DNA from 2 places in the Rhodoglobus sp. G.S.4 genome. Region 2 is predicted to be linked to the other one. Evidence: riboswitches for the same ligand, from Rfam matches in the RefSeq annotation. Region 2 holds a riboswitch; the other holds the start of a gene.
What was found. Region 2 has a riboswitch for glycine ahead of gcvT (glycine cleavage system aminomethyltransferase GcvT). Riboswitches for the same ligand answer to the same signal wherever they lie in the genome.
Positions count from the first base shown of each region.

Region 1 (12,147 bases), 170 kb from region 2:
CTTCCGCATGTATGTGGGGGTTGCCAACACAGGTTTGAAAGCCCTGGGGTGAAGCCGTTGTGCGGTGGAGGTCAGGAGCGTCCGATCCTTGAGAACTCAACAGCGTGCACAATGTCAAATGCCAAAAACCCGACTGTGCTTAGTGAAATCGTCCCATTTCGGGTCGTGATTGCTGGTGCAGCGGATTCCTTTGGAAAAGATATAAACAACAAAGCAAGTCAGTATTGATTTGTTCTGTCAGTTTCAAACTTGCAAGGTTCTGACCTATTCCGGTTAGTCCTTGCACACAATGTGCTTCTGCAAGCTTGCTTGTGGTTGCTAAAAAACATTTATGGAGAGTTTGATCCTGGCTCAGGATGAACGCTGGCGGCGTGCTTAACACATGCAAGTCGAACGATGAAGCAGAGCTTGCTCTGTGGATTAGTGGCGAACGGGTGAGTAACACGTGAGTAACCTGCCCTTGACTCTGGAATAAGCGTTGGAAACGACGTCTAATACCGGATACGAGCTTCAGCCGCATGGCTAGGAGCTGGAAAGAATTTCGGTCAAGGATGGACTCGCGGCCTATCAGGTAGTTGGTGAGGTAATGGCTCACCAAGCCTACGACGGGTAGCCGGCCTGAGAGGGTGACCGGCCACACTGGAACTGAGACACGGTCCAGACTCCTACGGGAGGCAGCAGTGGGGAATATTGCACAATGGGCGCAAGCCTGATGCAGCAACGCCGCGTGAGGGACGACGGCCTTCGGGTTGTAAACCTCTTTTAGTAGGGAAGAAGCGATGTGCTTGTCACATCATGACGGTACCTGCAGAAAAAGCACCGGCTAACTACGTGCCAGCAGCCGCGGTAATACGTAGGGTGCAAGCGTTATCCGGAATTATTGGGCGTAAAGAGCTCGTAGGCGGTTTGTCGCGTCTGCTGTGAAAACTGGGGGCTCAACCCCCAGCCTGCAGTGGGTACGGGCAGACTAGAGTGCGGTAGGGGAGATTGGAATTCCTGGTGTAGCGGTGGAATGCGCAGATATCAGGAGGAACACCAATGGCGAAGGCAGATCTCTGGGCCGTTACTGACGCTGAGGAGCGAAAGCATGGGGAGCGAACAGGATTAGATACCCTGGTAGTCCATGCCGTAAACGTTGGGAACTAGATGTAGGGACCATTCCACGGTTTCTGTGTCGCAGCTAACGCATTAAGTTCCCCGCCTGGGGAGTACGGCCGCAAGGCTAAAACTCAAAGGAATTGACGGGGGCCCGCACAAGCGGCGGAGCATGCGGATTAATTCGATGCAACGCGAAGAACCTTACCAAGACTTGACATATACGAGAACGGGCTAGAAATAGTTCACTCTTTGGACACTCGTAAACAGGTGGTGCATGGTTGTCGTCAGCTCGTGTCGTGAGATGTTGGGTTAAGTCCCGCAACGAGCGCAACCCTCGTTCTTTGTTGCCAGCACGTAATGGTGGGAACTCAAAGGAGACTGCCGGGGTCAACTCGGAGGAAGGTGGGGATGACGTCAAATCATCATGCCCCTTATGTCTTGGGCTTCACGCATGCTACAATGGCCGATACAAAGGGCTGCAATACCGCAAGGTGGAGCGAATCCCAAAAAGTCGGTCTCAGTTCGGATTGAGGTCTGCAACTCGACCTCATGAAGTCGGAGTCGCTAGTAATCGCAGATCAGCAACGCTGCGGTGAATACGTTCCCGGGCCTTGTACACACCGCCCGTCAAGTCATGAAAGTCGGTAACACCCGAAGCCAGTGGCCTAACCCGCAAGGGGAGGAGCTGTCGAAGGTGGGATTGGTAATTAGGACTAAGTCGTAACAAGGTAGCCGTACCGGAAGGTGCGGCTGGATCACCTCCTTTCTAAGGAGCATGTGCAACGCGTTTTTTCGTCCCTGCGGTATACACAGGGTTAGTAGGAAACGCATTATGTTGCCAAGTCGTACTGCCCTGTTCGGGGTAGACGGCGCTCATGGGTGGAACATTGACATTGTGGCCAGAGGAACTATTTTCTCTTCAGTACGCTGACTTCGGTTGGTAGGAACGAGGGTTTATGGGGGTGCTGGTCTTTGCACGTTGTTGGGTCCTGAGGGACCGGGCTCGGACTGAAAGGTTCGTGTTCGTACCTTAGGACCTGGGACATCGAAAGGTGTCTTTGGGTCTGATGGATCCTGGTCTTGTTTCCTGCAGGTTGGGGGATGAGGGAGGATACCGCCCGTATTTTGAGAACTACACAGTGGACGCGAGCATCTTAGATTCGACCGAAAGGTCGGATCACAAGAAATAACAATTGCTGTCATGCCTTTGGGTGTGGCAGTTCATTGGTCAATCTCGGCATTTAGGTGCCGCGATCGATTCTTATACTCATGTGATATCAATTTTCTAAGAGCAAACGGTGGATGCCTTGGCATCTGGAGCCGAAGAAGGACGTATAAATCTGCGATAAGCCTCGGGGAGCTGATAATAGAGCTGTGATCCGAGGATTTCCGAATGGGGAAACCCCGCTGGGCGTTGCAAGACGACTCAGTGACTCCCGCCTGAATATATAGGGCGGGTAGAGGGAACGTGGGGAAGTGAAACATCTCAGTACCCACAGGAAGAGAAAACAACCGTGATTCCGTTAGTAGTGGCGAGCGAAACCGGAAGAGGCCAAACCGATCATGTGTGATAGCCGGCAGGCGTTGCATGGTCGGGGTAGTGGGACTTTTCAGCTGTTACTGCCGTACAGCAAGAATTACAAAGTGATATAGACGAAGTGGATTGAAAGCCACGCCATAGAGGGTGCCAGCCCCTTAGTCGAAATGTTGCAATGGTTCGAAGAGTATCCCAAGTAGCACGGGGCCCGAGAAATCCCGTGTGAATCTGTCAGGACCACCTGATAAGCCTAAATACTTCCAGATGACCGATAGCGGACAAGTACCGTGAGGGAAAGGTGAAAAGTACCCCGGGAGGGGAGTGAAATAGTACCTGAAACCGTTTGCTTACAAACCGTTGGAGCAGCCTTAGTAGCTGTGACAGCGTGCCTTTTGAAGAATGAGCCTGCGAGTTAGTGATCAGTGGCGAGGTTAACCCGTGTGGGGCAGCCGTAGCGAAAGCGAGTCTTAATAGGGCGAAATAGTCGCTGGTTCTAGACCCGAAGCGAAGTGATCTATCCATGGCCAGGTTGAAGCGTGTGTAAGAGCACGTGGAGGACCGAACCCACTTCAGTTGAAAATGGAGGGGATGAGCTGTGGATAGGGGTGAAAGGCCAATCAAACTTCGTGATAGCTGGTTCTCTCCGAAATGCATTTAGGTGCAGCGTTGCGTGTTTCTTGCCGGAGGTAGAGCTACTGGATAGCTGATGGGCCCTAAAAGGTTACTGACGTTAGCCAAACTCCGAATGCCGGTAAGTGAGAGCGCAGCAGTGAGACGGTGGGGGATAAGCTTCATCGTCGAGAGGGTAACAGCCCAGACTACCAACTAAGGTCCCCAAGCGTGTGCTAAGTGGGAAAGGATGTGGAGTTGCACAGACAACCAGGAGGTTGGCTTAGAAGCAGCCACCCTTGAAAGAGTGCGTAATAGCTCACTGGTCAAGTGATTCCGCGCCGACAATGTAACGGGGCTCAAGCACACCACCGAAGTTGTAGATTTCGTATTATAGGTAAGCCTTCGTGGTTCAGCCGTACGGAGTGGTAGGAGAGCGTCGTGTGGGCAGTGAAGCGGCGGTGTAAACCAGCCGTGGAGCCTACACGAGTGAGAATGCAGGCATGAGTAGCGAAAGACGGGCGAGAAACCCGTCCTCCGAATGATCAAGGGTTCCAGGGCCAGGCTAATCCGCCCTGGGTAAGTCGGGACCTAAGGCGAGGCCGACAGGCGTAGTCGATGGACAACGGGTTGATATTCCCGTACTGACGAAGAACCGTCCCAACTAATCCAGTAATGCTAAGTATCTGAATCCCCTAGACCAATCCCTTCGGGGTGAGGCGTGGGGCCTAGCGTACGACCCTATTCTGGTGCGGTTAGCGTATTAACAGGTGTGACGCAGGAAGGTAGCTGAGCCGGGCGATGGTTGTCCCGGTCTAAGGATGTAGGGCGAACGATAGGCAAATCCGTCGTTCATTAAGCCTGAGACCCGATGGGTAGTCGTCAAGACGAAATCAGTGATCCTATGCTGCCAAGAAAAGCATCGACGCGAGGTTCAAGTTACCCGTACCCCAAACCGACTCAGGTGATCAGGTAGAGAATACTAAGGAGATCGAGAGAATCGTGGTTAAGGAACTCGGCAAAATGCCCCCGTAACTTCGGGATAAGGGGGGCCTAAGGCGTGAACGGATTTACTCCGGGAGCGCTGCAGGGCCGCAGAGACCAGTGGGAAGCGACTGTTTACTAAAAACACAGGTCCGTGCTAAGTCGCAAGACGATGTATACGGACTGACGCCTGCCCGGTGCTGGAAGGTTAAGAGGAACGGTTAGTCGTAAGGCGAAGCTGTGAATTTAAGCCCCAGTAAACGGCGGTGGTAACTATAACCATCCTAAGGTAGCGAAATTCCTTGTCGGGTAAGTTCCGACCTGCACGAATGGCGTAACGACTTCCCAGCTGTCTCAACCGCGAACTCGGCGAAATTGCACTACGAGTAAAGATGCTCGTTACGCGCAGAAGGACGGAAAGACCCCGTGACCTTTACTATAGCTTTGTATTGGTGTTCGGTGTGGCCTGTGTAGGATAGGTGGGAGACTGTGAAGCTTGGACGCTAGTTCAGGTGGAGTCATTGTTGAAATACCACTCTGGTCATATTGGATATCTAACTTCGAACCGTGATCCGGTTCAGGGACAGTGCATGGTGGGTAGTTTAACTGGGGCGGTTGCCTCCCAAAAAGTAACGGAGGCGCCCAAAGGTTCCCTCAACCTGGTTGGTAATCAGGTGTCGAGTGTAAGTGCACAAGGGAGCTTGACTGTGAGACTGACAAGTCGAGCAGGGACGAAAGTCGGGACTAGTGATCCGGCAGTGGCTTGTGGAAGCGCTGTCGCTCAACGGATAAAAGGTACCTCGGGGATAACAGGCTGATCTTGCCCAAGAGTCCATATCGACGGCATGGTTTGGCACCTCGATGTCGGCTCGTCGCATCCTGGGGCTGGAGTAGGTCCCAAGGGTTGGGCTGTTCGCCCATTAAAGCGGTACGCGAGCTGGGTTTAGAACGTCGTGAGACAGTTCGGTCCCTATCCTCTGCGCGCGCAGGAAATTTGAGAAGATCTATCCCTAGTACGAGAGGACCGGGATGGACGAACCTCTGGTGTGTCAGTTGTTCCGCCAGGAGCACCGCTGATTAGCTACGTTCGGAATGGATAACCGCTGAAAGCATCTAAGCGGGAAGCCAGCTTCAAGATGAGATTTCCATGGCTTAGGCCGAGAGACTCGCAGCTAGACTACTGCGTTGATAGGCTGGATGTGGAAGCAGGGACTAACGACCTGTGGAGCTGACCAGTACTAATAAGTCGATAAATTGATAACACCCCACCTCACTGGGCAGTCTTTGACTGTCGAATGGTGACTGAGAAGAATTCTCGCGTCCACTTTGTGGTTCCCGATTTACGGTCGGGAACTGCGCCCAGCACACACTGCTGAGCCCCACCCTAGGTGGAAGCTCTGTGATGTGAACTGGCCCAGACTGATACATAAATCAATAGTGTTTCGGCGGCCATAGCGAGAGGGAAACGCCCGGTTACATTCCGAACCCGGAAGCTAAGACTCTCTGCGCCGATGGTACTGCAAGGGGGACCTTGTGGGAGAGTAGGACACCGCCGGACTTCAATTGTAAAATAGCCACACCCTTCGGGGTGTGGCTATTTTGCGTTAACCACCCAACAACAGCGCAACTCCGCCACAGAACAAACCGCGAGTTTGACGCTCACGCCAGCGATTGACCGTCGAAGACACCGCAGGTCCGACATACGCTCGGTTACTTAGGCTTGCAGTTCCGCGTCAATCCATTCACTTCCAGCAGGCTCGAGCGAGTGATGACCCGAGGTGATGCCGGCAACCATGGCAGCCAACGCACCTTCGTCATCGATCGTTGATGCGACAGTCATCACAGCAGAGACTCCATAGTCAGTGCCGAGAACGGCAACGTCATTCTGCCGAAGTTCCGCCTCAATGCGACCCGCATCCGAATGGGGAAGTGTCAAACGAAAAAGCTCGCGCCGCTCACGAAGCACGAGCATTTTCTTCGCCCTAGCGTCGTCGACCGCAAGTGCTATGGCATCCGAATAGGCCCGGATGAGGCCGCCAGTGCCCAACAGAGTTCCGCCGAAATAGCGACTGACTACGGCAACGCAATCGATCAGATTGCGACCGGAGAGCACATCGAGAATTGGGCGGCCAGCCGTTCCGGACGGCTCGCCATCATCGTTCGATCGCCGCACCTGATGAGGAGTTGCGCTCGATCCCAGTATGAAGGCAGAGCAGTGATGGCGTGCATCCCAGTGCTCCTTGCGGGCTGTCTCAATGACTTCGCGGGCCTCAGCCTCAGTAGCAACGCGCACAATGCGGCCAACAAATCGGGAGCGTTTGACCTCGAACTCCGACTGGACTTGAGCGCCGATGCCGCCGCGTAAAGTGAGCTCCTCCATCAGCCCATTGTCGCGCACGTCAGAGCAGCAGCGTGACGTGAGATCGCCGCTGGGCCGCGTAGGCTGGGATCATCATGGAGCTGTTTGCCGCAATCATCCTCTTTGTCAGTGCTGCCTTCAACGTTGTAGCCTGGCCCCAGTTCTTCCGACGCGTAAGCGCTGACTCTCGGGCACGGGATGCGGCCGGCAAGCCGACGGCGTTCTACCGGGTGCACGCGGTGCTGCTCGCTATCGCGTTGCTTATTGCCGCAGCATCCGTTGTGGCGGGAACGCTGCTGTTCATCGGCTAAGGCCCCTCTCAACGGCACTCCTGCGTCGTTGACGGATAGTCGGGTCGTCGCAAAAAAGAAGAATGCGACCAAGAACCTACTTCAGGGGGGTGCTCTCGATGCGCTTGTCAGCATCATCGCCCAGTATAGGGAGTATGAGTTTTGCGCTGCCGCCGCTCCGGCATCCCCGTCGCACCATTGGTAACCGCCCGTTCGATTTTTCCCGGCAGGTTGCGGTGATGGCGATCGTCAATCGAACCCCTGACTCCTTCTACGATTCGGGGGCCAACTTCGCCCTTGAGGATGCCGTCGCTGCGGCCATTCTCGCAGTGAAGCAGGGAGCTGACTGGGTCGACATCGGGGGAGTTCCCTTTGCGCCAGGTGACCCTCTGAGCGTTGAGGACGAAGCAGCGCGTGTTGTTCCTGTAGTGGAAGAGCTGCGGGCGCAATCTGATGTCGTAATCTCCGTCGATACTTTTCACGCAGAGGTTGCGCGTCGCAGCATTGCGGCCGGTGCCAACGTGATCAATGACACCACTGGCCTGAGCGACCCCGACCTCGCCGCCATAGTGGCTGAGAGCGATGCATCCCTCGTGCTTGTGCACTCGCGCGCGCGGCCGCGGACCCAATTCGCGCGACCTCAATACGAGGACGTCGCCAAGGAAGTCCGTGACTTCTTGGCCGAACGGGTGCAGCGCGCCACTGCCGCGGGCATCTCCGAAGAACGACTATTTGTCGACCCAGGACATGACCTGAATAAGAACACCCTGCATAGTCTTGAACTCACACGACACCTCGATGTCATCACCGCACTCGGCCTGCCAACACTCGTGGCGCTTTCTAATAAAGACTTCATCGGCGAAGTGCTCGACAAACCGAAATCTCAGCGCCTCGAAGGTTCACTAGCCGCAGCCGTGGCTTGCGTATTGAACGGTGCGCGAGTGGTTCGGGTGCACGAAGTGGCAGAGAGCGTCGCAGCCATACGCATCGCTGAAGCCATTTTAGGATTGCGCGAGCCTGCGCAGCTGAAACACAACATGTCCGACGCAAATGAGAGGTAGAACCTGATGGAGGCCGCATCCGAAATTCGTGCATTGACTGCTGGCAGCGAACTGAGCGACCAACAGCTACTGGCAAGCTATGCGGTCGCGGATCGTTCGGTGCCGTGGTTACGGGCCAACTTTGTCTCAAGCATTGATGGTGCAGCAACCCACGAGGGAACATCAGGCCCACTCGGGACTGCGACGGACGCGCGAGTCTTCGCACTCTTGAGACGGCTTGCCGATGTCATTGTCGTTGGTGCGGGAACCGTTCGTCAGGAAGGCTACCGAAATTTGGCCTTAGACCATGATGCAGCGGAATGGAGAGTGGCCAACGGCCTCGCTGCCCAACCGCGGTTTGCCATCGTTAGTGCATCCTTGAGGCTTGAGCCCAAGGATCTTGCTGGCTACGCTGTGCGTCCATTCGTGATCACAACGGAGAGCGCGTCACCGCAGGCGCGTGCCGCACTGGAGGAAGTCGCCGATGTAGTCGTTGCCGGCGACACCGAGGTCGATACTGTCGAGTTGAAGCATCTCCTTGCCGATCGCGGCTACCCCCAATTGCATAGTGAGGGCGGGCCAACACTATTTGCGACGATGATCGCTCAAGGCGTGGTCGACGAACTCTGTCTGACTATTAGCCCGCGCATCGAAGGCGGTTCTGCCCGCCGCATTGTGGACGCTGCCGATGCAGCCCCGCAAGAGATGGCACTGGCGCAAGCACTCGGTGGCGATGACGGCGCACTACTACTTCGCTATGTGCGTGCCGCGCGTTAGCACTCCACAACATTGACAGCGAGACCGCCCATGGAAGTCTCTTTGTAGCGAGAACTCATGTCCTTGCCCGTTTCAGCCATCGTAATAATGACCTCATCGAGTGAAACCCGATGCGTGCCGTCGCCCCACAGTGCCATTTTTGCGGCGTTGATTGCCTTGGCCGCCGCAATAGCATTTCGCTCGATGCAGGGGATCTGTACAAGACCACCGATCGGGTCACAGGTCAGACCAAGATTGTGTTCCATCGCGATTTCGGCGGCGTTTTCTACCTGTTCTGGTGTTCCGCCCAAGATCTCGGCTAGTCCCGCCGCGGCCATTGATGATGCGGAACCAACTTCACCCTGACATCCAACTTCAGCACCCGAGATCGATGCCATGCGCTTATAGAGCACCCCAACGGCGGCGCTGGCGAGCAGGAAGCGCACTGTCGCATCATCCTTTGTTGCCTGGTCAGCGTCTCTCATGCCGGGAGCATAGTGAGTGGCATAAAACAGCACCGCGGGGATGATGCCTGCTGCGCCGTTTGTTGGTGCCGTGACGACGCGACCACCAGAAGCGTTTTCTTCGTTGACGGCGAGAGCGACCAAGTTGACCCACTCTTGCCAGAAAGCGGGGTCACGGTCGGGGTCTTCGCGGCGGAGACGAGCGTGCCAGTCGGGTGCCCGTCGACGCACATTCAGAGTGCCGGGAAGGTTGCCGGTGCGCTCAAGGCTATTGTTCTTACACTCATCCATGACGTCACGAATGTGAAGGAGTCCTGCAGCGACTTCGTCGTAACTGCGGCGCGCGAGTTCATTTCGAAGCATCACGCCGCTGAAGCTCAGGCCCTCAGCCCGGCAGTGAGCCAAGAGCTGGGCCGCAGTACGGAAGGGTAGGGGATCAGCAACCGCTGCGGGGCCGGTGGACGAGCTGCCGTCGCGGTTGTCACCCTCCCGGTAGATGAAGCCGCCACCAATGGAGAAGTAGGTCGCTTCAAGGACTGCGATGTCATCTTTGTCGTATGCGGCAAATCGCATACCGTTCGGATGTCCGTCGAGAACTGTGAGCGGGTGGAGTGCGATCGCGCCCTCCGTGAACGGAACTTCGTGTGTCTCCGCAAGCTGCAGGACGCCCGTACTCTCAATTCGTTCGAGAATCTTTTCCATCTCTGCTGGAAGAACCTGGTCGGGTAGTTTGCCCTCCAACCCGATGAGCACAGCGCTCATCGTGCCGTGACCAGCACCGGTAGCGGCGAGAGAACCATAGAGCCGGACCTGGAGCGACGTGACAGCGTCGAGCATCCCGTGTTCGGCAAGGTCGGCAGCGAATGATGCGGCAGCACGCATGGGGCCGACGGTGTGGGAGCTAGATGGGCCAATGCCGACCGTGAACAGGTCGAAGCTGCTGAGGGGCACCTCTTCGAGCGAGGGTGTCGGTACTTCGGTTCGGGGCGTCAGATTGCGAATTGGCACGGTGACTCCATTTCTTCACCACACATCTTCGTGCGGGCGTCGTTGAGTCCTCTCCGCTCTGTATCGGGCCTGAGAGTTTCCGCACGCTTGTGGCGTTACGTTGCCCCGTCGGCGAGTCGGACAGGGCCGACTACTTTTCAGAGTTGCCTAGCCACTGCGGTACTGGTGCCTGAGAGATTCCCGGAGAGGGTTTGCTCCTACGGCGCCAACCAACGATCGGAAGGGCTCTCCCGCAGCGGTATGACGGCTGTTCACTTGTGCCATCAGCATACACTTCGGTCGAGAACGACGACCGGCTATCTGGCGGATGCTGAGGCGCAATTGAGCAAGCAGTCAGGATGCGCAGCGCGAGTGCGTGCCTCTTTTAGTCTTCCGGATCGGTGGGATCGAGCGGTTCATGGTGGTCAGCATTCGTGACTCCTCGACGCCAGTAGCCATCTGCTGAAACCTGCTGTTTGGGCAGACCCAGTTCTCGGCGTAGGTAGCGGCGCAAAGGGACAAGCGTTGTGGCTTCGCCAGCGAGGAAAATGTAGGTCGATTCGCCAATCTCTCCGAGTGCCCGGAGCGCAGCGTCGAGTTGGCCGAGCCCGTCGCGGCGGTAGAACCACTCAGCAGACATGCGTGCTTTCTGTTCGGGGCTGAAATAGCTCTCGACGGTCTCATCGGCAACATCAAACAACGCAGTGACGTGCACCGAAGTGGGAAGCATATCGATCCACCGCGAGCTGGTTGGCAGAGCGGTTTCGTCAGCGATAAGGATTACGTGCGTTGCGCCACGGGGGAGCAACTTTGACCCACGGGGTCCAGCGATCACGAGAGGATCCCCGATGCGGGCGTGGCCGGCCCAAGCGGAAGCGGGACCTTCATCGCCGTGAACAACAAAATCAATATCAAGCTCGTGCTGACCCTCTGAGCTGCGGAAACCGAGAGGCGTGTAATCGCGGGAAATCACGACACCGCCCTGGGGCTTGCTGATGCCAGACTCGGTCATGACGGGAGCGGAAAGCTCTCCAGTCGAGGGGTCAGGAAAGAAGATTTTGACGTGGTCGGCAGGTCCGCTGGCCACGAACCCGTCGAGTTCGTCACCGCTCAGGGTGATGCGAGCGATGGTCGGCGTGGGGTGGCTCACCGCGCTAACAGTGACCCGGCGGATGATTAGGGGGTGCTTGGCGGAATCGCGTTCAATGGTCATAGGCGGTTGGCGCGAGGGCCGGCTCATTTCATCTTAAAATAAGGGTTGCCTAATAACTCTATAGCGAGACTGCTGAGAGTTCTAGGCGATGTCGATAGGTGGTCGCTACCCTGTCGCCGCGGTAACGCTGGTTGTGATTGAAATCTCGCCCTCCAAGGTGCGATGCACCGGACACTTATCGGCAATCACGAGAAGCGCCTGACGTTGCTCGTCGCTGAGATCGCCGTCAAGAGTGAGCTCGCGCGTAATGTGCTCGACGGTTCCCTCGGTGGCCGTGCAATGCTCGCAGGTCGCGGCATCCAGTCGCTCGCGAGTCAAGCGCACGCTCACCCCCGTCAAGGGCATCTTCTTGCGATCGGCGTACATGCGGATGGTGATCGACGTGCAGCTTCCGAGACCGGCAAGAATCAAATCGTAGGGACTCGGTCCGTGGTTTTCGCTGAGCGGTGCAGGCTCGTCAGAGATGAACTCATGCCCCGATGCGAGTACTCGCTGTTCATATCGAGCTGGACCGCTTTCGCGGACAATAACTGAACGACCGTCGGTAGTGACAGCGGCGCTCGGCTCGATGACGGTCATCGGGCCTTCGGCTGAAGTCGGGGTCTCAGCACCGTCGAAGGCATAGCGAGCAGCCCAGGCCGCGATGATGCTTGCAGCGAAGGTCGCATCGTCGCGGTTGCTGAGCAGGTGATCCGCTCCGTCGAGTGCAACAAAGGATTTGGGGTGCCGAGCAGTTTCGAAAATCTCGCGTGCGTTGTCGATGCCCACCGTCTGATCGATGGGGGAGTGAACGACGAGGAGTGCTGCATC
Region 1 covers NZ_CM152748.1:951,037-963,183, forward strand. The annotation lists rRNA gene AC061P_RS04635 (16S ribosomal RNA) at 329-1,864, shown strand; rRNA gene AC061P_RS04640 (23S ribosomal RNA) at 2,374-5,490, shown strand; rRNA gene rrf (5S ribosomal RNA) at 5,670-5,786, shown strand; gene AC061P_RS04650 (IMPACT family protein) at 5,943-6,608, opposite strand; gene AC061P_RS04655 (SCO4848 family membrane protein) at 6,683-6,898, shown strand; gene folP (dihydropteroate synthase) at 7,033-7,938, shown strand; gene AC061P_RS04665 (pyrimidine reductase family protein) at 7,945-8,694, shown strand; gene AC061P_RS04670 (L-serine ammonia-lyase) at 8,691-10,145, opposite strand; glycine riboswitch at 10,293-10,388, opposite strand; gene AC061P_RS04675 (siderophore-interacting protein) at 10,510-11,337, opposite strand; gene AC061P_RS04680 (bifunctional alpha/beta hydrolase/OsmC family protein) at 11,443-12,147, opposite strand, start outside.
Region 1: another riboswitch for glycine. It lies ahead of AC061P_RS04670 (L-serine ammonia-lyase); the one in region 2 lies ahead of gcvT (glycine cleavage system aminomethyltransferase GcvT).

Region 2 (12,147 bases):
TATGCGTGATCTTTTCAAAGTTTCCTCCTGTGCAGAATTTTGCTAACGGCACGGAATTTGTGGCGCCGCACCGCGCTTGATAGTTCACACCCTAAACGGGGTATTGCCCCATTCAAAACTGTAGAGCCAAACGTTACACACCGGTAACGCCCGTGATGATTATGTGCGGAGGTTGCAGTATTTTCGCGCACAAACCGCAGCGGACAGTGAAATAGTGCGCAAACGCTCGGTGACTGGCGCACAGCATCGTGAGTTAACATCGATCCATGGCGGCCTCCTGCACTACTAGCGAGCGATCACGAGACGAGCTCATCCTCGACGCAGAAAGCCTATTTAGCGGTCGTCATCGCTCCACGATGGCAACCCCAGCCTGCGCCACGCGCGACCCCGAATGACAGCGTCGTCGCCTCTCGCACAATCGCGAGGCAAGCTCTGGGCGGAGATCTCACTTGTGCTCGCGCTCTCCCTTGGGGCATCCGCTATCTACTCTGTTGTATCGATCAGCGACAGACTCACCCGCGCCGTACCGCTTTCGGAACAAACAGCGACGCTCAACAGGTCGCTGAGCGAGCGCCCCAATTTTGATCTGATTTACCAGCTACTGGGGATAACTTTCGACCTCGCACCTGTCGCCCTCGTAGCCTTTCTGCTGTGGAGCGTAACCAAACCGAGATTGTCTCGATTGGGAGTGGACTTTACCCGTCCTGTTCGTGATGGCCTCAGTGGTTTTGTGCTTGCCCTGGTCATTGGTATTCCGGGCATTGCACTCTACTTTGTGGGTCGAAGTCTCGGCATCACAGTCGATGTGGATCCAGCAGCACTCCTGCAGCACTGGTGGACAGTGCCTGTGCTCTTACTCTCAGCACTCCGCGCTGGCATCACCGAAGAAATTATCGTGATCGGATACCTGTTTGCGAGGCTCAGAGATGTGGGCTGGAGTCGCTGGCAAATCATCATCTCGACATCCCTACTTCGAGGCACCTATCACCTCTATCAGGGCGTCGGCGCGTTCGTGGGAAACGTCGCGATGGGCCTGCTTTTCGGTTGGCTCTACTCGCGCTACCACCGAGTGCTTCCACTCGTCATCGCGCATACGCTGATCGACGCCGTGATCTTCGTAGGCTATGGCTGGGCGGTCGGCACCTTCCCCAACTTCTTCGGATCAAGCGATTCGGCCAATTAGCGCCCCTCAGGTTCACGCCAGCCAACCTCCAACCATTGCAGGTACCTTTCGATCGGCATGGAGCGTAAAGTGTCGAACATGGCGCAGGAAATAGCTGTTGAAACCGTGCCAACCCGGCTAGTGGCCGGGATGGATTTCTCCACGACCATGGAGACATTGCCTCGCGACATGACTGCCGCGATCAAGAATCTCTTCGCTCAGCTCACCGATTCGCACGTGACCGAGGCCGGCCCCGTCATTGCCGTCTATACCGAAGCGATGCACCCGGACCGTGCGTGGATGTGCGAAGTGTGTGTTCCTGTTGCCGAAGCTTTCGCTGAGCATCCGACCCTGCGTTGCCACGAGCTGCCTGGCGGCGTTGTCGCGACCGTCACTCACGTCGGTTCCTACGACGGACTAAAAGACACCTACGAAACGGTCTTCGCGTGGTTCTCCGAACACGGCCACACGTATGCAGGAGCACCACGCGAGATCTACCTCAATGGCCCCGATGACGCTCCCGAGGCGCAATTGCGCACCCGGCTGGAGTTTCCGGTCATACTCGCGAGTACATAATGCTGCACGGCCCTCAGGCCTGCACTCCCCGAGGAAGGAACGACGATGAAGTCCAATCCCTATGTGAGCTTCAGGGACAACGCTCGCGAAGCGCTAGCGTTCTATCAATCTGTATTCGGCGGCACCACCGAGATCCACACCTTTGCCGACTTCAACGCCAGCGAAGATCCCGAAGAACAAGAGTGGGTCATGCACGGCCAGCTCGAATCCCCCGCCGGAATTACGCTGATGATGGCCGACACCCCCAAGACCATGGAATACTCCCCCGGCGGATCGATGTCCATCTCCATCGCTGGCTTTCTCAGCGAAAAAGCGGCCCTAGAGGCCTATTGGGAGAAGCTCTGTGACGGCGGCCAGGTGACCATGCCCCTCGAGCGCGCCGACTGGGGCGGAACCTTCGGCATGGTCATTGATCGCTATTCAGTTACTTGGCTAGTGAGCATTAGCGACGACAACGAGACTCGCTAAGCGTCACGCGTTCGATCGGCAACTCTCACCGGTAATTGACGCTACGAACAGTTCGGACGACAAGCACGCTGGGTGAGAGCATCCACGAGCACCTTGCCGAGATCCTCTGGAACAGCGGCTGAATAGGCCGCTCCGCCCGTTGACTGCGCAATTGTCTTCATGGATGCGAGGTCAGTGTCTGGGCCAAAACCGATCAGGAGCACCGGGACGGGCTTCGTCGGATCTTCAATTGCCTTGAGACTGTCAAGAAGCGTCTGCAGATCAATGCCGTTGTCATCCTCGTTGTAGCCATCGGTGATGAGCAGAACCGAGTTGACCTTCGAGGGATCGTAATCTTCTTTGACTCTCTTTACCGCCGCCAGAATGGTGTCGTAGAGGCCTGTGTATCCATAGATTCGATCCGGCAGCGACGCAATAACGCCGTTGATCTGCTTCACGTGCGCGGGATCAGAGAGCGGAGCAATCGGCGACAGATCTTCCCAGTCTTGACTGCCAACACGGTTCTGCGAGAAAACCCACACACCGAGTTCAGCCTCGCCAGAGAACTTTGACAGCGCCTCGCTTGCGGCGAGCTGGAACACGTCAATTCTTCGAAGCCCATTGTTTGCCGGATCGAGCATAGAACCAGAGGTATCAATCACAACGAGAAGCCGCGAACGAAGAGTGAGAACACTCCACGCGCGCAGAATTTCAATCTGAACTGCCGCGCTTGCGGTCGGCTGAGCCGCGGTTGAGGTTTCTGTAACCCCGGCCATCCGCAAATCACCCCCGCCATCAGCATCGCGGAAACCGGCATCGGCGAGCACGTCAGCCGCGGAACGCGCTGCCGCTGACAGCGCGTTGAGGAGTTCCTTCGGAGCACCCGCCGTCACTGGCGCGCTCTCATCAACGGCGACAGCATCCTCGCCGTCACCGGCTGCACCGGCGGGCTCTTGGGAATCACCGATCGCAACGACAAAGGGGTACGTCAATTCGACTGTTCCATCTGTCGGATAGAGCGCGACTATCGGCGCTGCCGACGACGACGTGTTGTGAGCTGCGACATCGCGCTCCGTTGTCACGACAACAGTAGGAACTGTGGCCTCTGCGGCAAGCTCGAATGCGGCCTCTGCGGAAGAGGGGATTGTCTTGCCCATAGCGATCATCGCACCGGCAAACTGTCGCGGATCTGTCTCAGACGAAACCGACTTCACTTGAGCAAGCCCGGCGAGACTCGCGGCCGACGACTCCGGATCGGGCAACAGAGTGTTTACCGTTCCGGAAAGCAGGGTCGCCCACGACAGCGGAGTCTCGGCAAGGGCCGATACCTGTGACGCTGAGCTAGCAAACACCACAGGCGTGCTCGCAATGTTGTCGTACGTGTCGAATTCTGGTGCGGCACGGCCTAAGGAAATCGCCGTAGTCGCTGCGCGATCGAGCCAAGCGCTCGAGTCGGGAACCCACGCATCCAGGTCTCCAGCAACACCAGTAGCGAAGAGTGCTGCAGTGTCCGCAGAGACAAGGGAACGAATCTCCGTTGTCGTGCAGTTGCCGGAAGTCTCATCAAACTCCGCCGCAATGATCGTGAGCGCCGGCGCGATCGATGGATCCGCGGCAACAACGATTGACCGCCTGTCGTTGCATCCCCCGGCGATCGAACCGAAAGCGCTACCGAGCCACCCGACAGCACCAAACTGGATTCCCGCAACGGCCACTGCCACAACGGAAACCAGCACGATCGGCACCATCCACCAGCGTCGCTTAAGCCTCTCCAAGAAAGACTTTCGGTGTCGATGCCGGCGGCTAGTCACGAGGGTCTCCAGTCGGTGAAGCGGCGCAGGGAGGTCGTCGGGTCGACCTCACGCCGTACACCAGACGGACACTACAACATGAAGCGAGAAAATATCCAGCAAATCACGAGAAAATCTTCGCGCGCACAAAGCGATCCCAGTAGATCACTGTGTCCCGCATTTGGGGGACACATTTTTGCGTCGCCCAACCTTCGTCTCGACGCTACACGAGCGAGGGATTAACCGCGTGAGGCGCATGCAGAAACGGACTGGACCGATTCCGCACGCGCCTCACGTCGACTAGCGAACTAGCAGACAGACCGTGACCAATACTTTTAGTGCGCGAACGCCTCAATGGGCGGGCACGAGCAGACCAAGTTTCGGTCGCCGTATGCGTTGTCGACACGACGAACCGGTGGCCAATATTTGCCAGACACGAGCGAAGTCAGCGGATAGACCGCTTGCTCGCGCGAATAGGCATGCGGCCAATTGCTCGACACCGCAGACTGCGCGGTGTGCGGTGCATTGACGAGAGGGTTGTCGTCGGCTGGCCACGTTCCGGCCGCCACGGCATCCGCTTCATCCTTGATCGCGATCATTGCGTCGATGAAACGATCGAGCTCAGCGAGGTCTTCACTCTCGGTCGGCTCGACCATGAGGGTGCCCGAGACCGGGAACGACATCGTCGGGGCGTGGAAGCCGTAGTCGATCAAGCGCTTTGCGACGTCGTTATTGTCGATTCCTGTCGCTTCCTTGAGCGGACGTAGGTCGAGAATGCACTCGTGAGCGACAAGTCCGTTGTCTCCGGCATACAGCACTGGGAAGTGCTCCCGCAGGCGAACTGCGATGTAGTTGGCCGAAAGCACAGCGGCACCCGTTGCAGCCTTGAGGCCCTCCGACCCCATCATGCGAACATAGGCCCACGTGATCGGCAGAATGCTTGGGCTGCCATAGGGGGCAGCGCTGATTGCTCCCCCAGCGTGAACATACGGGCCAGCTTCGCCGGTCTGCATGTCAAACGCCGGGTGGTGATGGCTCTGAGCCATCGGATGTCCTGGCAAGAATTTGGCCAAGTGCGCTTTCGCGACAACCGGTCCAACACCTGGCCCGCCACCACCGTGAGGGATGCAGAAGGTCTTGTGCAGGTTGAGGTGGCTGACGTCGCCGCCAAAGTCACCGAACCGCGCATAACCGAGCAGGGCGTTGAGGTTGGCACCGTCAACGTAAACCTGTCCACCAGCGTCGTGCACCGCCTGCGTGATCTCACGCACTTCGTGCTCGTACACACCGTGAGTCGAGGGGTAGGTGATCATGAGGGCGGCGATTTCACTCGCGTGCTCGGCAATCTTGGCACGCAAGTCTCCAAGGTCAACGTTGCCGAGGTCGTCACAGGCCACCACAACGACGCGCATTCCGGCGAGCACTGCGCTGGCAGCGTTCGTGCCGTGTGCACTCGAGGGGATGAGGCAGATTGTGCGGTCTAGGTCGCCGTTGGCTCGGTGGTAGCCCCGAATCGCGAGGAGGCCAGCAAGCTCGCCTTGGCTGCCAGCGTTCGGCTGCAGCGACGCGGTGTCGTAGCCGGTCACTTCGGCAAGCCACGATTCCAGGTGCGAAATCATGACGAGATAGCCGGAGACATCTTCCGCGGGTGCGAAGGGGTGGATGCCCGCAAACTCTGGCCAGCTCACCGCTTCCATCTCACTTGCCGCGTTGAGCTTCATCGTGCACGAGCCCAACGGGATCATGCCGCGGTCGAGCGCATAGTCCTTGTCGGCGAGGTACTTGAGGTAGCGCATCATGCTCGTCTCCGAGCGGTGCGTGTTGAATACCGGGTGGGTGAGGTACTCGCTCGTGCGGTTGAGAGCGTCGGGGATGCTGACATCCTCTGGGCTGTAGGAGAAGCCATCATCAAGCCCGAACGCCTTCGCGAGGTCGTTCTTCTGCGACGCGAAGATACCCTCGTACGGCTGTGTCGAGACTTCATCGAAGCTCAAACGCACGGTGTCGGCATCCACAACATAGAGAAGGATGTCGAGCTCGAGCGCCTTGGCGGCAATTGCGTGTGCTTGCCCCTTCTTGGTTACCGAAAGGGTGTCGAAGAACGTCTCATTTTCGACCGTGTAGCCCGCAGCGGTCAAGCGTGCTGCGAACTTCGCGGTGTCGTGGTGGATGCGCTGGGCAATCCGCTTGAGGCCCTGGGGGCCGTGATAAACGGCGTACATCGAGGCCATTACGGCGAGCAACACCTGAGCTGTACAAATGTTGGAGGTCGCCTTCTCGCGGCGGATGTGCTGCTCCCGAGCTTGCAACGACAGACGGTAGGCGGGGTCGCCAGCCGCATCCTGAGACACACCAACAAGTCGCCCAGGAAGCTGACGTTCGAGCCCCTTGCGCACCGACATGTAACCGGCGTGCGGTCCACCGAAGCCCATCGGAACACCGAAACGTTGTGTCGTTCCGACAGCAACATCGGCACCAAGTTCACCTGGCGACGTGAGAATCGTGAGGGCGAGCAGGTCTGCGGCAACAACAGCGAGTCCGCCGTGAGCCTTGACCGCCGCAATAACTTCGCTGGAATCCCACACACGACCGCTAGCGCCCGGGTACTGGATGAGCGCACCGAAGCATTCCGGTAGCTCAGGGTTCGCTCCCAGTGTGGCCAGGTCAAGCTCAATAAGCTCGATACCGACAGCCTCCGCCCGATTCTCCAACAGAGCCTTGGTCTGAGGAAGCGTGTCAGCGTCGACGATAAACACGTTCGATTCCACGCGAGTAGCACGGCGAGCGAGCAGCATGCCCTCGACAGCCGAAGTGCCCTCATCGAGCATCGAGGCGTTCGTTGTCGTCATGCCAGCAAGATCAGCAACCATGGTCTGGAAGTTGATCAACGCTTCGAGGCGCCCCTGCGAAATCTCGGGCTGGTACGGCGTGTACGCCGTGTACCAGCTGGGATTTTCGAGCACATTGCGCTTGATGACGGCCGGCGTAATGGTGTCGTAGTAACCGAGACCAATCATGCTGCGACGAACCTTGTTCGCGTTGCCGAGGGCACGCAGTTCGGCGAGCGCTTCCCGCTCCGAAGCCGGAGTAGGGATCGTGGAATTGACGACCGGGGTCTGGTGGATCGCTGGCGGAACTGCGGCATCGACGAGGGCTTCGAGGCTGTCGTAGCCGACGGCGGCAAGCATGCTCGCCTGAGCGGCAGCATCCGTGCCGATGTGACGGTCGGCGAAAGTGCCGCTGATGTAAGGGTTGGGCATTATTCGCCTGTCAGTGCGGTGTATTCGTCGAGGCTGAGCATCGACGGAAGTTCGGTGAATTCGATCTTGACCAGCCAGCCTTCGCCGAAAGGGTCGCTGTTGACGAGTTCTGGGCTGTCGGAGACGGCGTCGTTGGCTTCAACGACGGTTCCCGTAACGGGAGCGAAGAGTTCACCTACCGACTTCGTTGACTCAATTTCGCCGACAATTTTGCCTTCAGCGACGGTGGCGCCCACCTTGGGGAGGTCGACGAAGACGATGTCACCGAGCTTGCCCGCGGCAAAATCGGTGATGCCGATGGTCGCAACGTTTCCATCAACGAGCACCCATTCGTGCTCGGCGGTGTACTGCAATTCGCTCTTCTCAGCCATGATCAGGCCTCTCTCTTATAGAAGGGTAGGGAAACAACGGATGCAGCAGTGCGACTGCCCCGCACATCAATGTGAAGCTCGGTGCCGATCTCGCTCACGTCGGGATCGACGTAGGCCATAGCGATCGGGTGACCCAGAGTCGGCGAAAGTGCACCGGAGGTAATGATTCCGACCTCGGTGTCGCCGTGGAAGATGAGATAGTCGGCGCGACCGGCACGACGGCCCTCGGCGGTGAGTCCGACGAGAACGCGAGCACCGGCATCCGGTCCTGCTTCGATTGCAGTGCGGCCAACAAAATCGCCATCCTTGCTGAGCGCAACAACACGACCAAGACCGGCCTGGACCGGGAAGGTGCTGAGGTTCAACTCGTGACCGTACAGCGGCATGCCCGCTTCGAGGCGCAGAGTGTCTCGGCACGCAAGGCCGGCGGGCACGAGACCGAGAGGTTCGCCAGCGACCGTGAGTGCTGCCCAGAGGTCGGCTGCGGCATCCACCTGAATGTAGAGTTCGAAACCGTCTTCGCCGGTGTAACCGGTGCGACCAATGATGAGGTCGGTACCGGCAAACGTTGCGGCCGTCTCGCGGTAGTACTTGAGTTCGTCAAGCGGCGTAGCGAAGTCGGTGAGACCGGCAGTCGCTTCGAGAATCGCCCGCGAAACCGGGCCCTGCACAGCGATGAGCGCGTAATCGTCACTCTCGTCGGTGACGGCAACATCAAAGCCCGCACTACGCTCGGAAAGTGCCACCGCTGCGGCAAAACGGTTCCCCGCGTTTGCGACAACCAAGAAGTGATCATCACCGAGACGATAAGTGACGAGGTCATCAATGATTCCGCCGGCCTCGTTGAGCAGCAGACTGTACTTTGCCTGCGCCAAGGCGATGCCGGAAAGCTTGCCAGCGAGCGCGAAGTCGAGAAAAGCACCAGCATCGGCACCACGCACATGAATTTCGGCCATGTGAGAGATGTCAAAAATGCCGGCTGCCGTGCGCACCGCATGGTGTTCGGCAAGGTCTGAGCTGTATCGCACCGGCATCATCCACCCGGCGAAGTCGGTGAAGGTGGCGCCCAACTGCTCATGAATGCTGTGCAGCGGCGAATACCTCACGACAGTAGGTGAAGATTCAGCTGGTGATGCTGCGGAATTTGATACATCGGTCACGGAGTTCTCCCGGCGCGTGGCTAGTGAATAGAACTCCCCCTCTGTGATGAGCCTGAGAGCTTCACGCACCTTCAAACTAGTGCGCTTTCACCGTCGGCGGAACCTCATGGTGATGCGAGGTTCTCTTTCCAGAGTGGCCAGTGCGATGCGGTACATGAACCTGAGAGATTGGCGGGGAGGCTTGCTCCTTCGGTGCCGTGCTGGCGTCTAGTCAGAAAGATGACCAACGCCGTGTGCCCGGCTCTCCCGCATCGTGTTGCGGCCCGATGTTCAGTTGTTAGCTCAGCATAGCAATGCTGGGCGGATGCTCGCGCCTCTGTCACTGCCAAAAAGGGTTAGAGCAGCGCTGAGCTGAGCAGCAAACTCGTCTCACTGTTGACGACGCCGTCAACGTTGCGCATGCTCGCCAGCACTCTGTCGAAGTTACTCAGGCTGTCGGTGCGGATGTCAGCGACGAGATCCCAGGCGCCATTTGTGGTGTGGAGTTCGTGAATCTCGGGAACTCCGCGCAGCTTGCGAATCACGGCATCCGTCGACCGCCCCTCGACCTCGATGAACGATATTGCTCGAATAGTCGACGGGTCCCGGTCTTCGCGAATGCGAACCGAGAATCCGAGTACCGTTCCACCACTAACGAGGCGGTCAATACGACTAGTGACGGTTGCCCTCGTGACGCCAAGTCGGCGTGACAGGCTCGCTATTGACTCTCTCGCGTCGGCCCTGAGGGCGGCGAGAAGACGTCGGTCGAGATCATCCAATTGAGGCATGAGCAAATTGTACAATAGCGCTCTCAATTTTGCTCAGTTGTTGTGAACTAATCGCGTCTAATGGTTGTTGTGTGTGCATAGTGCATATTCGTAACGTGGGAACCAGTAACACCGAAACGAAGGGAGTGACATGGTCCACTATGTAGACGTCAACAACATGGGGCGCTGGATTGCCGACACCGGAATCGAGCCAATCATTATGGGCATCGTCAGCTACCTTGAGCAGGATTATGCCAAGTGGCCTCAGTTCGACAAGTCCGCTCGCGTTGCCGCTCATTCGGCAGAGGGCGTTATCGAGCTCATGCCAACAAGCGACGGCGAAACGTACGCCTTTAAGTACGTTAACGGCCACCCCTCAAACCCAGGAAACGGCTTCCAGACCGTCACCGCTCTCGGCATGCTCGCGCGAGTTGACAACGGTTATCCCACATTCTTCTCAGAGATGACGCTGCTCACAGCGTTGCGTACCGCGGCAACATCGGTACTCGCCGCTCGCGCCCTTGCTCGCCCTGACGCACAAGTGCTCGCCCTCATCGGCACCGGTACCCAGTCAGAATTCCAAGCACTCGGATTCCGCGCAGCCTTTGGTATCACCGAGTTGCGCATTTGGGACACCGATCCCGCTGCCCTCGACAAGTTCATCCGCAACCTTGAACCACTCGGCTTCCAGATTGTGCGCGCGACCTCTGCAGCGGATGCCGTTTCTGGCGCCGACATCGTCACCACCTGCACGGCAGACAAAGCGAATGCCACAATTCTCACCTCCGACATGATCGAGCCGGGCATGCACCTCAATGCAATCGGCGGCGACTGCCCAGGTAAGACGGAGCTCGAAGCGTCAATCGTGCGCGACGCAACGGTGTTTGTTGAGTTCCCCGAGCAGACCCGCATCGAGGGTGAGATTCAGCAGCTCGAAGCAGACTCGCCGATCACCGAACTGTGGGAAGTCTTGGCTGGCCGCGCTGCCGGTCGCACCTCGCCAAGCGAAGTGACCCTCTTCGACTCTGTTGGTTTCGCGATCGAAGACTTCTCAGCGTTGCGCTACGTTTTCGATGCTGTTCGCGGCACCGATTACGCGACAGATCTAGATCTCATCGCCAATCCCGCCGATCCGAAGGACCTGTTCTCACTCGTCTCGCGCGCACCAGCGCTGACCGCGTAGGCCCTCAGTGAGCGTTCAAGCGCCGTCCGCCGCCGTTCTCATTCGCCCGCATCTGTTTACACCGAATAGTCAGACCGCGAGCGACAACGCATTCCAGTCGACCGATCCCACCCGCACTCCGGATGAGATTGCTCGCGCCGCGTATGCCGAGTCGACGATGGTGGCGGAGACGTTGCGCGACGCTGGTGTCAACATCCACGTGTTCGAAGACACGGAGAGCACGCGCCCCGATAGCGTGTTCCCCAATAACTGGTTTTCGACGCACAGTGGCGGCCGTGTTGCGGTCTACCCCATGTATGCACCGAATCGTCGCACTGAGCGTCGCACCGATGTCGTCGAAATGCTCAAGCACGACTTTCGCGTGCAAGATGTTGTCGACTATTCCGGTCTAGAGCACGACGGAATTTACCTTGAGGGCACCGGTGCGATGGTCATCGACCACACCAACCGGGTTGCGTATGCGGCGGAGTCGCACCGCGCGAATCCGCTCGCGCTGGAACGCTTTTGCGCCTCATTCGGCTATGAACCGATGATGTTTGAGGCCCGTGATAGCCACGGGGTGCCGATTTATCACACCAATGTGATGATGTGTATTGCCACGGATTTCGCGATGATCGGTCTCGATTTGATTGCTTCTGGCGATCGTCGGATGGAGATCGCGGAGCGCTTGACGGCACCGGGACGCACTCTCATCGACCTGACCGCAGACCAGATCGCTAACTTTGCCGGAAACGCACTAGAGCTCAAGGGCTCGAGTGGGCGCATCTTGGCGTTGTCGACGCGCGCGTTGTCGAGCCTTACTGCTGCGCAACGTTCAGTGATTGAGGCTAGCTGCCAGATTGTGCCCTTGGATATTCCGACGATCGAGTTGGCTGGCGGGTCGGTGCGTTGCATGGTTGCTGGCATCCATTTGGATCGGCGTTCACGAATGGCTTCGGATGTTGCTGCCGGCGTTCCAGCCGCCGGTTCTGCCGAAACAGCACCGACGGCTGGCGCGTGATCGACCTGAGGCTCTGACGGGTCCCTCCGTCGTCGACTCGGGCCACAGAGCACTGCGACGCTAGGGCGACGCAGTGCTCTGTGTTTTCGCTAACTGCAGTTCGGGCGGCAGTCGCGTTGGGACAACGCCTCGAGCATCACATTGCTGAGCTCGGTGGGGTTGTTTGCTTGGTAGGCCGTTCCGCCGGTGGCTTGCGCAATCTTGCGCATCGCTTCGACGTCGGTGTCTGGCCCGATTCCGACGAGCACGACAGGCACTGGTTCGTCGGTGTTTTTGTCGATCATTGCGGTGAGGTTGTCGAGAAGTTTCTGCAGCGAGATGCCGTGGTCATCTTCGTTGCGCCCATCTGTAATGAGCAGCACTGAGTTGACCTTGTCGGCGTTGTAGTCTTCGCGCACATGGGTGACGGCAGCGAGCACAGTGTCATTGAGCCCGGTGTATCCATTGATGCG
Region 2 covers NZ_CM152748.1:778,184-790,330, reverse strand. The annotation lists gene AC061P_RS03890 (peptide ABC transporter substrate-binding protein) at 1-18, opposite strand, end outside; gene AC061P_RS03885 (CPBP family intramembrane glutamic endopeptidase) at 392-1,183, shown strand; gene AC061P_RS03880 (GyrI-like domain-containing protein) at 1,262-1,738, shown strand; gene AC061P_RS03875 (VOC family protein) at 1,784-2,206, shown strand; gene AC061P_RS03870 (VWA domain-containing protein) at 2,248-3,960, opposite strand; gene gcvP (aminomethyl-transferring glycine dehydrogenase) at 4,311-7,235, opposite strand; gene gcvH (glycine cleavage system protein GcvH) at 7,235-7,606, opposite strand; gene gcvT (glycine cleavage system aminomethyltransferase GcvT) at 7,609-8,766, opposite strand; glycine riboswitch at 8,801-8,903, opposite strand; glycine riboswitch at 8,905-9,025, opposite strand; gene AC061P_RS03850 (Lrp/AsnC family transcriptional regulator) at 9,102-9,533, opposite strand; gene AC061P_RS03845 (ornithine cyclodeaminase) at 9,664-10,695, shown strand; gene ctlX (citrulline utilization hydrolase CtlX) at 10,703-11,695, shown strand; gene AC061P_RS03835 (VWA domain-containing protein) at 11,785-12,147, opposite strand, start outside.